DNA from 2 places in the Duganella sp. AC237 genome. Region 1 is predicted to be linked to the other one. Evidence: riboswitches for the same ligand, from Rfam matches in the RefSeq annotation. Region 1 holds a riboswitch; the other holds the start of a gene.

Evidence for each region. Region 1 has a riboswitch for glycine ahead of AC0IYS_RS16760 (D-amino acid dehydrogenase). Riboswitches for the same ligand answer to the same signal wherever they lie in the genome.
Region 2: linked by a shared signal. The riboswitch ahead of gcvT (glycine cleavage system aminomethyltransferase GcvT) and the one ahead of AC0IYS_RS16760 (D-amino acid dehydrogenase) in region 1 are both predicted to bind glycine.

The regions. Positions count from the first base shown of each region.
Region 1 covers NZ_CEEDEW010000003.1:3,776,047-3,783,417, reverse strand. Annotated here, with positions in the region: gene AC0IYS_RS16780 (LuxR C-terminal-related transcriptional regulator) at 1-253, shown strand, start outside; gene AC0IYS_RS16775 (3-oxoacyl-ACP reductase) at 355-1,710, shown strand; gene AC0IYS_RS16770 (ankyrin repeat domain-containing protein) at 1,748-2,281, opposite strand; gene AC0IYS_RS16765 (hypothetical protein) at 2,337-2,639, opposite strand; glycine riboswitch at 2,781-2,881, shown strand; glycine riboswitch at 2,882-2,995, shown strand; gene AC0IYS_RS16760 (D-amino acid dehydrogenase) at 3,044-4,309, shown strand; gene AC0IYS_RS16755 (DUF1801 domain-containing protein) at 4,316-4,744, opposite strand; gene AC0IYS_RS16750 (diguanylate cyclase) at 4,777-6,513, opposite strand; gene AC0IYS_RS16745 (ribonuclease T2 family protein) at 6,714-7,371, shown strand, end outside.
Region 2 covers NZ_CEEDEW010000003.1:4,179,378-4,186,748, reverse strand. Annotated here, with positions in the region: gene AC0IYS_RS18500 (methyl-accepting chemotaxis protein) at 1-177, shown strand, start outside; gene gcvP (aminomethyl-transferring glycine dehydrogenase) at 283-3,177, opposite strand; gene gcvH (glycine cleavage system protein GcvH) at 3,181-3,561, opposite strand; gene gcvT (glycine cleavage system aminomethyltransferase GcvT) at 3,613-4,734, opposite strand; glycine riboswitch at 4,810-4,935, opposite strand; glycine riboswitch at 4,980-5,076, opposite strand; gene AC0IYS_RS18480 (ATP-dependent Clp protease proteolytic subunit) at 5,227-5,787, shown strand; gene AC0IYS_RS18475 (hypothetical protein) at 5,854-6,048, opposite strand; gene AC0IYS_RS18470 (methyl-accepting chemotaxis protein) at 6,220-7,371, opposite strand, start outside.

The DNA of each region.
Region 1 (7,371 bases):
GCCGGTGCGGCAGGCGCTGGCCAGGAGCGCGGCGGATGCCGACGCCCAACCGTTGCGCACCCAGTTGTCGCCCCGCGAGCAGCAGGTGCTGGAGCTGATCACCAAAGGCTTCACCACCGAGGAGATCGCAGGATTGATGGCGGTGTCGAGCCACACCGTGCTGACCTTCATCCGGCGCACCTACCGCAAGCTCAAGGTGAACTCGCGCGCCGAGGCGATCTACGAGGCCAAAATGCTCGGCTTGCTCGACTGAGGCCGGGCCGGCGTCTTGCGGGTGGACGGCAAACCGGGCTGGAACGTCTCCAGCGGCCGGTGCGGGCATAATGCGGTGTTACCCGCACCGAAGAGAATCACATGTCCGATTTGTTAATGCGCTTGAACGGCAACCCGATCACCGGCGCCATCGCCAGGGCCATCGGCCTGCCGAACCCGGTGCCGCTGTCGCGCGAGGCGGGACCGTATGTGGACCGGCCGTTCGATGGCAAACGCGTTTTGTTATGCCGGACGGCCGGCGGCTATGCGGCCGAGGCGATGGCGGCGGCTTTTGTCCGCGCCGGCACGGCGGCGTTGGACGGGCCGGCCGCCGGCGCCGGGCCGCTCGATATCGTCGCGATGGACGCCACCGGTTGCGTGGCGCCGCAGGACTACCGGGCGTTGTACGACGGCTTGCATCCTGTCGTGCGGCGGCTGGTTCGCAATGGCCGGGTGCTGATACTGGCGGCCGATCCCGGCGCCGCGGCCACGCCGGCCGCCGCCGCCGTTGCCCGTGGCGTTGAAGGATTTGTGCGCTCGCTGGCAAAGGAAATCGGCGCCAAAGGTATTACGGTCAATCTCGGCTATGTGGCGCGCGACGCGCTCGACCGCCTGGACGGTCCGCTGCGGTTCTTTTGCGGCGCCCGCACCACCTACGTGACAGGGCAGGCGTTCCACCTGGCGGCCAACGTGGCGGCGCCCGCCAGCATGTCGTCGACGCAGGCGTTGTCCGGCAAGGTCGCGCTGGTGACAGGCGCCGCCAGGGGCATCGGCCTGGCCGTGGTCGAGCGGCTGGCGCAAGAGGGCGCCACCGTCGTCGCGCTCGATGTGCCGGGCGCGGCGGATGCGTTGCACCAGGCCTGCGACCGCTTCGCCGCCGTGCCCTTCCTCGCCGATATCGCCGCGCCGGACAGCGCCGGGCGTCTTGCCGACTTTTTGCTCGAGCGCTTCGGCGGCGTCGACGTCGTGGTCCACAACGCCGGCATCACGCGCGACCGCACGCTGGCCAATATGCAGGAGCATTTCTGGGATCTGGTGGTGCAGGTCAACTTGGCCGCCGTGATCGCGATCGACCAGCGCTTGCTGGAGCGGCGCGTGCTGCGCGACGACGGCCGGATTGTCTGCCTGTCGTCGGTCAGCGGCGTGGCGGGCAATTTCGGGCAGACCAACTACGCCGCGTCCAAGGCCGCGCTGATCGGCTATGTCGCCGCCCAGGCGCCGCTGCTGGCGCCGCGCGGCATCTGCATCAACGCCGTGGCGCCCGGCTTCATCGATACGCCGATGACCGACGCCATGCCCATGGTCGTGCGGGAGATCGGCCGGCGCCTCAATGCCGTCAAGCAGAGCGGGCAGCCGCGCGACGTCGCCGAACTGATCGCGTTCCTCAGCACCCCGGCCGCGTTCGGCATCAGCGGCGCGACCCTGCGCGTGTGCGGGCAAGGCCTGATCGGGGCATGAGGGCGGGAGGGACGGGTCGGGGTCGCCGCAGCGTGGCTTACAGGTTTTTTTCGGCCAGCAGCGCGGCCGTGTCCTTCGCGCCCATCGTCTGCGCCAGCGAGATCGCCGTCATGCCCCGACTGTCGACCGCATCGACGGCCGCGCCGCGCTCGATCAACAGCTTGAGGATATCGGTGCGGTTGAACATGGCCGCCATCATCAGCGGCGTCTTGCCGTCCGGGCTGGCGCCTTCGATGTCGGCGCCATGGGCCAGCAGCAGCTCGGCGATGTCCAGATAGCCTTTGTAGGCCACGCCCGCCAGCGGCGTCTGGCCCTGGTCGTTCGGCACGTTCGGGTCGGCGCCGGCTTCGAGCAGCACGCGCGCCGTGTCCAGGTGGCCGTGATAGCAGGCCAGCATGATCAGGCTGTCGCCTTTCTCATTGCGGAAACTGACGGGCAAGCCCTTGGCCACCATGCCGGCCAGACGTTCCGCGTCGCCGCCGCGCACCAGCGTGAACACGCCGCGTATGAACTCCAGGGTTTCCGCATCCATCACCGGGGCGGGCGACGCCGCCTTTTCATTCTCTGCCATGTCTCGCTTTCATCAAGTTATTTCGGGGTAACGATAAGTATGCCTAAGTTCGATTTTAAGCGATGTACGCTGTCGCACGCGCAGGGCAGGCGCGGGGCATGGCGGATCGCGGCGGGCACAAACCGGCGTGCCGATTGCCGGCGCCGTGCCGGGTCAAGCTGATGGCGGGTTGGGGCCGGGGCGGCGGCGTGGCGCCGGCGGCCGAGCATTCGGCGCAGACGCCGTACAAGGTCAACTCGTGGCGTTCGATGGTAAACCCCTTGGTCGCCAGACTGTCCATATGGCCAGGGCAGCCCTCGATATCGAACACGCGGTCGCATTTCACGCAGTGGAAGTGGTGGCGATGGTGATGCGCCACATGCATTATCTCGTAGCGCGGGTTGGCCAAGTATCCCATCCCACGGCCGGGTTGCCGCGAACCCAATGCGCCGGGTGGGTGCGGGTCGGGTGGATAAGCCGCAATTTTTCAGGTAAGCTACGCCCGTTGTGGCCAAAAGCCACCGCCGTATCGGGAGAGACTGTTCCAGCATCGCGCTGACGGACGGCGCCGAAGGAGCAACCGCCCCGGAAACTCTCAGGCAAAAGGACCGATACAGCACTTTAAACTCTGAAGAGCGGCAGGACTCGGACGTCGTCCACCCGCACCGAAGGAGCAAGCGCTGCCGCCATCGCGGCCCGGCGTGAATCTCTCAGGTCCAGAACAGAGGGGGTGTCTTTGCGCATGTGCGCCGAGACCATCCCCTTTGACGGTCTGGAATCTTCATGAAAACCATCGCAATCATCGGCGGCGGCATCACCGGCGTCACCACCGCCTACGCCCTCGCCAAACGCGGCTTCGCCGTCACCCTGCTCGAACGCCACCGCTACGCGGCGATGGAAACCTCGTTCGCCAACGGCGGCCAGCTGTCCGCCTCCAACGCGGAAGTGTGGAATCACCGGTCCACCATCGCCAAGGGCCTGAAGTGGATGCTGAGGAACGACGCGCCGCTGCTGGTCAATCCAAAGCCGGGCTGGCACAAGCTGTCGTGGTTCGCCCAATTCATCGCCGCCATCCCGCACTACCGCGACAACACGATCGCCACCGCACAGCTGGCGCTGGCGGCGCGCGAACACCTGTTCCAGTGGGCCAGGGACGAAGACATCGCCTTCGACCTCAAGCGCGAAGGCATCCTGCACATCTACCGCGAGCGCGCCGGATTCGAGCACGCGGCGGGCGTGTCGAAGCTGTTGATGCAGGGCGGGCTGGCGCGTCGCGCCGTCACGCCGGAGGAGATGCGCGCCATCGAGCCGACCCTGCGCGGCGACTACTACGGCGGCCACTACACCGTCAGCGACAGCACCGGCGATATCCACAAATTCACCACCGGGCTGGCGCGGGCGGCGCAACGGCTGGGCGCCGAACTGCGCTTCGGCCAGCAGGTGACGGCCATGCGGGCGGGCGCCGACGGCGTCGACATCACCGTCGAGGAGGACGGTTTCAGCACCACCCGCCGCTACGACGCGGTGGTCGTTTGCGCCGGCACCGCCAGCCGCGCGATGGCGGCGATGCTGGGCGACCGCGTCAACGTCTATCCGGTCAAGGGCTATTCGATCACGGTGCACCTGAACGACGCCGCCAGCCAGGCCGCCGCGCCGACCGTCAGCCTGCTCGACGACGAGACCAAGCTGGTGACCAGCCGACTGGGCGACGACCGCTTCCGCGTGGCCGGCACGGCGGAGTTCAATGGGTTCAACCGCGATATCCGGGCCGACCGCATCGCCCCGCTGGTGAAGTGGGTGCAGCAATGCTTCCCGGGGGTGAGCACGCGCAGCGTGACGCCATGGGCCGGGCTGCGGCCGATGATGCCCAATCTGATGCCGCGTGTGGGGCGCGGCAAGGCGCCGACGGTCTTCTACAATACCGGCCACGGGCACCTGGGCTGGACACTGTCGGCGGCGACGGCGGACATCATCGCCGAGACCATCTTCGCCGCGTCGGGGCGGGAGGGCGGGCGGCAAGCGCCCGCGCGGGTCGCGAAAGTGGCCTGACGGCCTTTACATGCGCTCGCCGGGCAACCGGCTGGCTTGTCGCACCCACTCGGCGAATTGCGCTTCGTCGAGCGGGTCGTCCTCGCGCAGGTCGAGATGTCGCACGCCGGCGGTTTTGGACGCCCCCGGCGGCAGCGGATCGAGAAAACCGCCGTTGAAGAAGGTGACTTTGACGTACTTGGTAAAACAATGAAAACCCAGGAACCAGCCTTGGTCGGCGATCCCGTATAGCGGCGTGTTCCATTTAACGGCCTTGTTCACGCCGGGTATGGTGTGGACGATGATCTCGTCCAGACGTCGTCCGAGATCGCTTTTCCAGCCCGGCATCGCGGCGATGTAGGCCTGCACCGGCGCGTCGCCATAGGCCTTGGGGATTTGCGGATTGCCGCCCGATAGCAGGACCGTTTCGGCTTTGGTAACTGGTTTTGTCGCCATGGCGTGCGCTCTGCGTTAGATGTGTGAACCGTCTAGGATACGCGATTTTCGTGAGCTTCCGTGCGGCGCTGATCCGCGCTGGCCGCCTCCGGGGCCAGCGCCCGGACGACGCGGTTTCTGCCGTCACGCTTGGCCTGGTAAAGCGCCTTGTCGGCCGCCTGGAACAGTGCCGCCGGCTCGGCACCGTGTTCCGGGTACCCGGCCACGCCCAGCGACGCCGTCGTGCGCACCGTGTGGCCGCCATGCGCGACCTGGAGCGCCTCGATCAACCCGCGAAAGAGCTGCGCGCGCTCGGTCGCCAGGTCGATGTCGCAATCTGGCAGCAGAACCACCATCTCCTCGCCGCCGAAGCGGCACGCGACGTCGCACGCGCGGATATTCGTCAACAGCACCTGCGCCACCCGCTTCAGGATGGCGTCGCCGCCGTCATGGCCGTAGGTGTCGTTGGTGCGCTTGAAGTGGTCCAGATCGAGCATGATGACCGCCAGCGGCTTCGCGTTCCGCTGCGAGCGTATCAGCTCGCGCCGCAGCGTCTCGTCCATGTAGCGGCGGTTGTACAACTCGGTCAGCGGATCGATGATCGATTGCAGGCGCAAGGTCTCGCGCAATTTGATGTTACTCATCGACATGGAGATCTCTTCGCTTAGCGTGGCCAGTACCTCGCGCTGGCGTTCGAAGATGTCGTGCTGCTCGGGCGCCGCGTACAGGGTCAGGCATCCCAGCACGGCGTCCTGCGTCACCAGCGGCATGCAGACGCGCGGACCGGCGCCGCTGTCGCCCGCGCTGCCATGCCGGCACTGCAGATCGCCGTCACCGGCGCAGACGTGGACGGTGCCGCGCCGCACCGCCCAGCACTGTTCCGGCTCGATGCCATCGGCGTCGTCGGCAATGTCGCCCCACCTGGCCTTGCGCTCCAGCGTGTCGCGCGAGTTGCGATACAGGTAAAGGCTGCCGGATACGCCGGGCACCAGCTTTTTGCAGAACGTGGAGACGATCAGCGAGGCTTCTTCGACGGTGGATACGCATTCGAGCGCGTGCAGCATGTCGGCGCTGACCGCCAGCTGCTGGTTGCGCAGCTCCGACGCGGCGGCGGCGCGGCGCAGCGCCCCGGTGTTTTCCGCCGCCAGCCTTTCGGCGTTCGCGCGCGCGCGCAACGAGCGCAGACCGACCAGCAACGCCACCGCCAGCAGTATCATCTCGGCGATGTTGACTGCCGCGCTGATGTACATGGCCTTGCGGGCGCCGTGCGTCAGCTGCTCGCGCAACTCGTCGCGGTGGATCGACAGCGAGGACAGCTCGCCGCCGATCAGATTGCGCAGGATGTCCATGTGCGCGCGGCCGGCGCCGGCGGCGACGACCTTTTCGGCGGCGGCGAATCCCTGCTCGCGCCGCATCGCGATCGTCTCGGCCATCAAGCCTAGCTTGAGGTCCATGGAGACCTTGACGTCGGCCAGCGCTTTGCGCTCGCGCGGGTCGGCGCTTTCCTGCCACAGCGTCGCCCGCAGCGGCTCGATCATGTTGACCGCCGCATGGTAGGGCTGCAAAAACTCCTCCTTGCCGGTCAGGATGAAGCCGCGCTGGCCGGTTTCGGCGTCCACCAGCAACCCCAGGATCGACTGGTAGTGGCGTTCCCTGGCCGAAGTGGCTTTCAACTGCGCCATGGTGTGCTGGACGCTGCGGTTGGTCAGGAAGGGCAGCGTGCCGACGCCACCCATGAAGACGAGCAGTATGAAAGCCACCCACTTCAGGCGTGTTTCGTTGGAGATCATTGTGGTTCGCAGGATCAGTCGGTAACCGAGAATATCATGTCATAAAGAAACTATCGCCTATCACGGACGGCAAGCCTTCGATTCGTCGTGCGGTTGCCACAAGTCGCGGTGCCGGCGGCTGTTTTCGATAGAAAAGGGCTTCCCACCCGCCGCGATAAGTCCGCTAAGATATTGGCACTTGACCAACCTGAGGAGTTTGAATGCATCGCCACACCGTCCCCGCAGCCGCCTTGCTGCTTGTTTTTACCGCGTTCGGTTGCAGCGCCAGCGAATCGGCCAATGGCAGTTTCACCGCCACCCAAAGCTGCGAGGCTTACACATCCTTCGCCAAACAGAACAACCCGGGCGCGCAGAAAATCGTGCCGGGGACCGAGTACACGGTCCGCGAAATCAACAAGGTCGATTACGACTGGATCAGGGTCGAGGTGCCGGGCGCGCAGCCGGCATTGCGCTGGGTGCGCAAGGAATGCGGCACGCCGGAGTTGAGCGATAAGCCGACCAAGGCGCAGCGCGGGCGCGAGATCGCTGCCGCCGGAGGGGTGTGCAACATCGCCAACAAGCAGGATAGCTATCTGCTGGCGATCACCTGGCAGCCGGGTTTTTGCGAGCATGTGAAATACAACGGCAAAAAGCCAGAATGCGACGCCATGAACGGCGGCAAACTGGAGGCGAAGAACCTGAACCTGCACGGCCTGTGGCCGAACAAGAAGGAGTGCGGCACCAATTATGGCAGCTGCAAGGGCGAGCAGTTCTCGCTCAAGCAGGAAACCATCGACAAGATCGCGCCATGGATGCCCAACTTCTTCTACGAGCGCACATTCGGCGCCTACGAGTGGAACAAGCATGGCAAATGCCAAT
Region 2 (7,371 bases), 400 kb from region 1:
AACCTGGCGCTGGTGCGGCAGGCGGCGGCGGCGTCCACGGGGTTGCAGCGGCAGGCGCTCAATCTGTCCGAGGCGGTGGCGATGTTCAAGCTGGAGGATGGTCAGGAGCCGAACGTCCCCCAGCAACCGGGCTCGCCGCGGGTGGTGCGCCTGCGGCTGGCGTCGATTAGGAATTGAGCGCACACCCGCAACCATCGCCGCACCGGATTGGATAATAAAAAGCAGGCAAACCGTGAGGCTTGCCTGCTTTTTGTTTGCGCGGCGTGCCGCGCAAACTCTCGCTTACTCGTAGTCGCTCATCGGCGCGCAGCCGCAGAACAGGTTGCGGTCGCCGTAGACGTTGTCGGCACGGCCGACCGGCGGCCAGTACTTCTGCTTGCGCAGCGACGGCACGGGGTAGGCCGCCACTTCGCGGCTGTACTTGTGCTCCCACTTGTCTGCGGTCAGCACCTCGGCGGTGTGCGGCGCGAACTTCAACGGATTATCCAGCTTGTCGAATTCGCCGCTTTCCACTTTGGCGATCTCGCCGCGGATGGCGATCATGGCGTCGATGAAGCGGTCCATCTCGGCCTTCGATTCGCTTTCGGTCGGCTCGATCATCAAGGTGCCCGGTACCGGGAAGCTCATGGTCGGCGCGTGGAAGCCGAAGTCCATCAGGCGCTTGGCGACATCCTCGTTGCTGATGCCGGTGGCGTCCTGCAGCTGGCGCAGGTCGATGATGCACTCGTGCGCCACCAGGCCGTCGTGGCCCGAATACAGCACCGGGTAGTGCGGCGACAGGCGGCGCGCGATGTAGTTGGCGCTCAGGATCGCGGTTTCGGTCGCGGCGGTCAGGCCTTCGGCGCCCATCATCGCGATGTACATCCACGAAATCGGCAGGATGCTGGCCGAGCCGTACGGCGCGGCGCTGACCGAACCGATGCCGGCGTTGTCGCGGATATAGCCATTCGAACGCTGGTTCGGCAGGAACTTGGCCAGGTGGGCGCCAACGCCGATCGGGCCGACGCCCGGGCCGCCGCCGCCGTGCGGAATGCAGAAGGTCTTGTGCAGGTTCAGGTGCGAGACGTCGCCGCCGAACGCGCCCGGCGCGGCCACGCCGACCAGCGCGTTCATGTTGGCGCCGTCGATGTAGACCTGGCCGCCATGGCTATGGACGATCTCGCACAGCTCCTGGATGCCTTCCTCGAACACGCCGTGGGTCGAAGGGTAGGTCACCATGACGGCGGCCAGGTTCTTCGAGTGCAGTTCGGCCTTGGCCTTCAGATCGGCCAGGTCGACGTTGCCGTTGGCGTCGCAGGCGGTGACCACCACCTGCATGCCGACCATGTTGGCCGACGCCGGGTTGGTGCCGTGCGCCGACGATGGAATCAGGCAGATGTTGCGGTGGCCTTCGCCACGCGACTGGTGGTAGGCCTGGATTACCAGCAGGCCGGCGTACTCGCCCTGCGAGCCGGCGTTCGGCTGCAGCGAGATGGCGGCGTAGCCGGTCACCGCGCACAGCATCTCTTCCAGCTGCGCGATCATTTCGCGGTAGCCGATGGTCTGGCTGTCCGGCGCGAACGGGTGGATGTTGGAGAACTCGGGCCAGGTGACCGGGATCATCTCGCTGGTGGCGTTCAGCTTCATGGTGCATGAACCCAGCGGGATCATGGTGCGGTCCAGCGCCAGGTCCTTGTCCGCCAGGCTGCGCAGGTAGCGCAGCATTTCGGTTTCGGAGTGGTAGCGGTTGAAGACCGGGTGCGTCAGGTAATCGCTCGAACGCGCCAGCGATGCCGGGAACGATTCGGCGACGGCCGCTTCGACGGTGTCGAAATCCGGGCCGTGGGCCGGGCCGCCGACAGGGTGGGCGAACACGGTCCACAGCAGGGCGATGTCTTCGCGCGTGGTGGTCTCGTCGAGCGAGACGCCGACGTGCGAGGCGTCGATCACGCGCAGGTTGACGCCGTGCGAGTGGGCCGACGCGTGCAGCTGTTCGGCGTTGGCGGTGGCGACGGTCAGCGTGTCGAAGAAGGTGTCGTTGGTGACGGTGTAGCCGAGCGTCTTCAGGTTAGCCGCCAGCACGCCGGTGTAGCGGTGCACGCGCTGGGCAATCTGCAACAGGCCTTTCGGGCCGTGGTAGACGGCGTACATCGACGCCATCACCGCCAGCAGCACCTGTGCGGTGCAGATGTTGGAGGTGGCTTTTTCGCGGCGGATGTGCTGCTCGCGGGTTTGCAGCGCCAGGCGGTAGGCCTTGTTGCCCTGGGCGTCGATGGTGACGCCGACCAGGCGGCCGGACATGCTGCGTTTGAATTCGTCGCGGGTCGACAGGTAGCCGGCGTGCGGGCCGCCGAATCCCAGCGGGACGCCGAAGCGCTGGCTGTTACCGACGACCACGTCCGCACCCCATTCGCCCGGTGGCGTGAGCATGGTCAGCGCCAGCAGGTCGGCGGCGACAACCACCATCGCGCCCTTGGCCTTGACCGCCTCGACGCCGGTTTTGTAGTCGCGCACCACGCCGTTAACGCCGGGGTACTGCAGCAGCACGCCGAAGGCGTCACCGATGCCGGAAAGTTCGGCAGGGTGGAAGCCCTTGACTTCGATGCCCAGCGGCTTGGCGCGGGTCTCGACCACTTCGCGCGTTTGCGGCAGCACGTCGTCGGCGACGTAGAACACGTTCGACTTCGACTTGCCCACGCGCTGGATCAGGGTCATCGCTTCGGCGGCGGCGGTGCCTTCGTCGAGCATCGAGGCGTTGGCGATGCCCATGCCGGTCAGGTCGGTGATGGTCTGCTGGAAGTTAAGGATCGCTTCCAGGCGGCCTTGCGAGATCTCCGGCTGGTACGGCGTGTAGGCGGTGTACCAGGCCGGGTTTTCGAAGATGTTACGCAGCACCACGCCCGGCGTCAGCGTGTTGTAGTAGCCCTGGCCGATCATCGACTTCAGGACCTTGTTCTTGCCGGCGATTTTTTTCAGCTTGTTCAACGCTTCCTGCTCCGGCATCGGCTGGGTGTATGCGCCGAGCGGCAGGGTGGCCTTGTTGCGGATGTTGGCAGGGACGATGGTGTCGATCAGGGCGGCGCGCGAGGCGTAGCCGAGGACCGCCAGCATGGCTTCCTGTTCTGCGGCGTCAGGGCCGATGTGGCGTGCGATGAAAGCGTCGCGTGCTTCAAGTTGGGTCAGGCTTGAACGGGTCATAATTTACGCTTCGGTGGTCTTGCCGTAGGCGGCTGCGTCCAGCAGGCCGTCGATCGCGCTGGCGTCGGCCGGCTTGATCTTGAACAGCCAGGCGGCGTAGGCGTCGCTGTTGATCGACTCCGGGGCGCTGGCCACGTCTTCGTTGACGGCGATGACTTCGCCCGACACCGGCGCGTAGATGTCGCTGGCCGCCTTGACCGATTCCACCACGGCGGCGTCGTCGCCGGCCGTGTAGCTCTTGCCGACCTTCGGCAGTTCGACGAAGACGATGTCGCCCAGCGCGTCCTGCGCGTACTCGGTGATGCCGACGGTGACGGTGCCGTCCGACTCAGCGCGCACCCATTCGTGGGATTCGGTGTACTTCAGGTCTGCAGGAATATTCATGTAAGGCTCCAGATGGGTAGGGGGCGGGTTCGAACTAGGATACTAAATCATTTAAACGGCGAGGATTTTACCGTTGCGGACGAAGGGCAGCTTGACCACCGAGGCGGCCAGCTTCTTGTCGCGGATCTCGACGTGCACGGTGTCGCCGACGGCCACGCCGTTGGGCACGCGCGCCAGCGCGATGGCCTGCTGCATGGTCGGGCTGAAGGTGCCGCTGGTGATCTCGCCGACGGCGTCGGTGCCGGCCACGATGACTTTCTGGTGGGCGCGCAGCACGCCGCCTTTTTCGCGCAGGATCAAGCCGACGAATTGGGCGTTCTGGCCCATCGCCTGCAGGGCAGCCTTGCCGATGAAGTCGCGCTCGGACACCAGGTCGATGGTCCATGCCAGGCCCGCGTCGAGCGGGTTGACGGTTTCGTCCATGTCCTGGCCGTACAGGTTCATGCCCGCCTCCAGACGCAGCGTGTCGCGGGCGCCCAGGCCGGCCGGCTTGACGCCGGCGGCGGCCAGCGCGTTCCACAGCTTCTCGGCCTGGTCGGCGGCGACACCGATCTCGAAGCCGTCTTCGCCGGTGTAGCCGGTGCGGGCGATCATCGCCTCGCCGAAGGCGGCGCTGTGCGCGAAGGCGACGTTGAACGGTTTCATGTCGGTGGTGCCGGCCTTCGATTCGGGGATCACGTCCCACACCTTGGCGCGCGCGTTCGGGCCCTGCACGGCGATCAGCGCCATGGCGTTATCACCATCCCGGCGCTGCGTGATTGTCACGCCGCTGTTGGTGGCGGCGTTCTGCGCCTGCATCCACGCCACGTCTTTTTCGGCGGTGCCGGCGTTGACGACCAGGCGGAACCAGCTCTCGTCGATGAAGTAGACGATCAAGTCGTCGATGACAAAGCCCTGCGGATTGAGCATGCACGAGTACAGCGCCTTGCCCGACACCTGCAGCTTGTCGACGTTGTTGGCCAGCAGGCCGCGCAGGAAGGCGCGCACGTTGGCGCCCTTGATGTCGACCACGCACATGTGGGCGACGTCGAACATGCCGACGTCGGTGCGCACGGCGTTGTGTTCTTCGATCTGCGATCCGTAGTTGACGGGCATGTCCCAACCGCCGAAATCGACCATCTTGGCGCCGGCGGCGCGGTGTGCGTTATTGAGTGGGGTGGCTTTGAGCGTCATAATTCCTCGGTCCATATCGAAAAGGGGTTAACAGAACATACAAGGAACGGCTAAAAAGCTGTTTCCACAATGATCGCAGACCCCTCTGTCCTTGGTACCTGAGAGATTACGGGCGAATCGACGCGAAGTCGAACTCGATTCCCGTGCGCCCCTTCGGTGGGCCGCCGGCGTGTGCCGCGGCCGCTCTCCAGAGTTGGACCAGTTGGCATCCCGCCGCGATAAAAAATCGAACGGCGGCCGCGCTGGTCCCTTGATCGGTCCTTTTGCCTGAGAGTTTTTGGGTAGTGCCCCTTCGGCGGCTGCGTTGGCGTATCGCCCGCAACCCTCTCCCGATCAAGACTCGGGAATATATGTCAGAAGGGCCTGAATGTCAATCTTGCGGGCAGGGCTGGATGGGGTGGTGGGCGGGGGCGCGCACGAATGGCGTGCAATAAAAACGCTATATAAACAACTATTTGCTAGAATAAATCACACTTATTCGAGAGCCCACCCATGAGCCAAGATCCAAATTCCTACGAGGGCCACGCGTGGTTCACCCTGTCAGGCGACGTCAACAGTGACATGGTGCGCCGTGTCTTCGACGCCGTTGCCGATATGACGGAGGACCGCATCACCACCGCCCACATCCTGATCCAGTCCAACGGCGGCTATGTCAGCGACGGCATCTGTCTGTACAATTACCTGAGCAAGTTGCCGATCAAGATCGTCACCTACAACGCCGGCGCGGTGGCGTCCATCGCCGTGATCCTGTTCCTGTCCGGCGAGGAGCGTTATGCCAGCGACACGGCGCGCTTCATGGTGCACAAATCGCACGCCAGCGCGCCGCACGGCGCCCGGCCGGACGCGTTGCGCATCATCGTCGAAGGCTTGCAGGCCGACGACGCCCGCACCGAGCAGATCCTGCGCGAACACGTCAAGCTGACCGAGGAGCACTGGCGCACGCACGCGTACTCCGACCTGCACCTGACGGCGGCCGAGGGCGTGGCGGTGGGGATGGTCAACGCCGTGAAGGACTTTGTGCCGCCGCGTGGACAGCGCGTGGCCAATATTTGATTGCAAGCTGAAACGGGAGCGGCGCCAGGGAGGCGCCGCCATGCCGCTAATTATGGTGGAGCCTGATTAGCGGTTTTTGTTGCCCGTCTGTTTGTTGCCGTCGTTTTTATGGCTTTGCCGGCCGGCTTCCACATGCTGCTCATGGGTGCCGCCCTGGGTGCCGGAGCGCGAGCCGCTGGACGACCCTTTGTCGCCCGATTGCTTGCTGCTGCCTTGACTGGAGCCTTGCTTGCTGCCACCGCTTTTTTGATTCGAGTTCATTTTAGTTCCTTTGTGAAAGTGAAAGAACGTACTCGCCACAAGCGCGCCGTGCTGACTGGAAAAACGGTGACACCGTGCGCGTTTCTGGTAGAGCAATGATGCGTTTTCGCTCAGGCACTTGCTATCGGAGTGCGTCTTGGGGGGCTGTAGGAACATGCCTCGCACTCGTCATTAAAACTCTTCCCATTCGACCTCACTGTTGAGCTTGCCGGATGCCTTGCCCAGTCCGCTGGCGGCGCCGGCGCGGGCGGGCGGACGGCGTGGCGCGACCGTGCGTTTTCCCGGCGAGGGCAGTGCCGGCTTGATTCGTTCGCGGCGCGCGCCGGCGGTGGCGAGCGCCGGCGGCGTCTCCTCGTCGTCGCGCATGTCCGCCGCGCCTGGCATGCCGGCGATGCCACGCGTTTTGAGCGCCTCGGCGGCGACCAGCGGCTGCCGCGCCCGCGCTTCCCGGTCCGCGCCGTCGTGCACGGCGAACGCACCGATCGCCTCGTTCAGCTTGCCCGTTTCGTCGCGCATCGACGACGCTGCGGCGGCCGCCTGCTCGACCAACGCGGCGTTTTGCTGGGTCACCTGATCCATCGCCGCGATCGCCCGGTTGACTTGCTCCAGGCCGGCCGTTTGCTCGGCGCTGGCGTCGGCGATCTCTCCGATCAGCCCGGTTACCCGCTGGACGCTGCCCACCACCTCGTCCATCGTCAAGCGTGCCTGGTCGGCCAGCTGCGTGCCGCGCACCACCTTGTCGACCGAGTCGTCGATCAGGCTTTTGATCTCCTTGGCGGCCGCCGCGCTGCGCTGGGCCAGGTTGCGCACTTCGGAGGCGACGACGGCGAAGCCGCGTCCTTGCTCGCCGGCACGGGCCGCTTCGACCGCAGCGTTCAGCGCCAGGATGTTGGTCTGGAACGCGATGCCGTCGATGACGCCAATGATTTCCGCGATTTTCTTCGAGCTGTCGTTGATCGACGCCATCGTGCCGACCACTTGGCCGACATCGCTGCCGCCGCGCACCGCCACCGCCGACGCCGACACGGCAAGCTTGTTGGCCTGCACCGCGTGCTCGGCGTTTTGTTTGACGGTTGCCGTCAGCTGCTCCATCGACGAGGCGGTCTCTTCCAGCGAGGCGGCCTGCTGCTCGGTGCGGCTCGACAAGTCCAGATTGCCCTCGGCGATCTCGGCCGACGCCTGGCCGATCGCCCGCGCGCCGCTTTGCACCTGGGCGATCATCGTCATCAAGCTGTCGTTCATATGCTGCATCGCCTGCAGCAGCTTGCCGGTTTCATTGCCGGACCGTACTTCGATGCGGGTGCTCAAGTCGCCGTCGGCAAT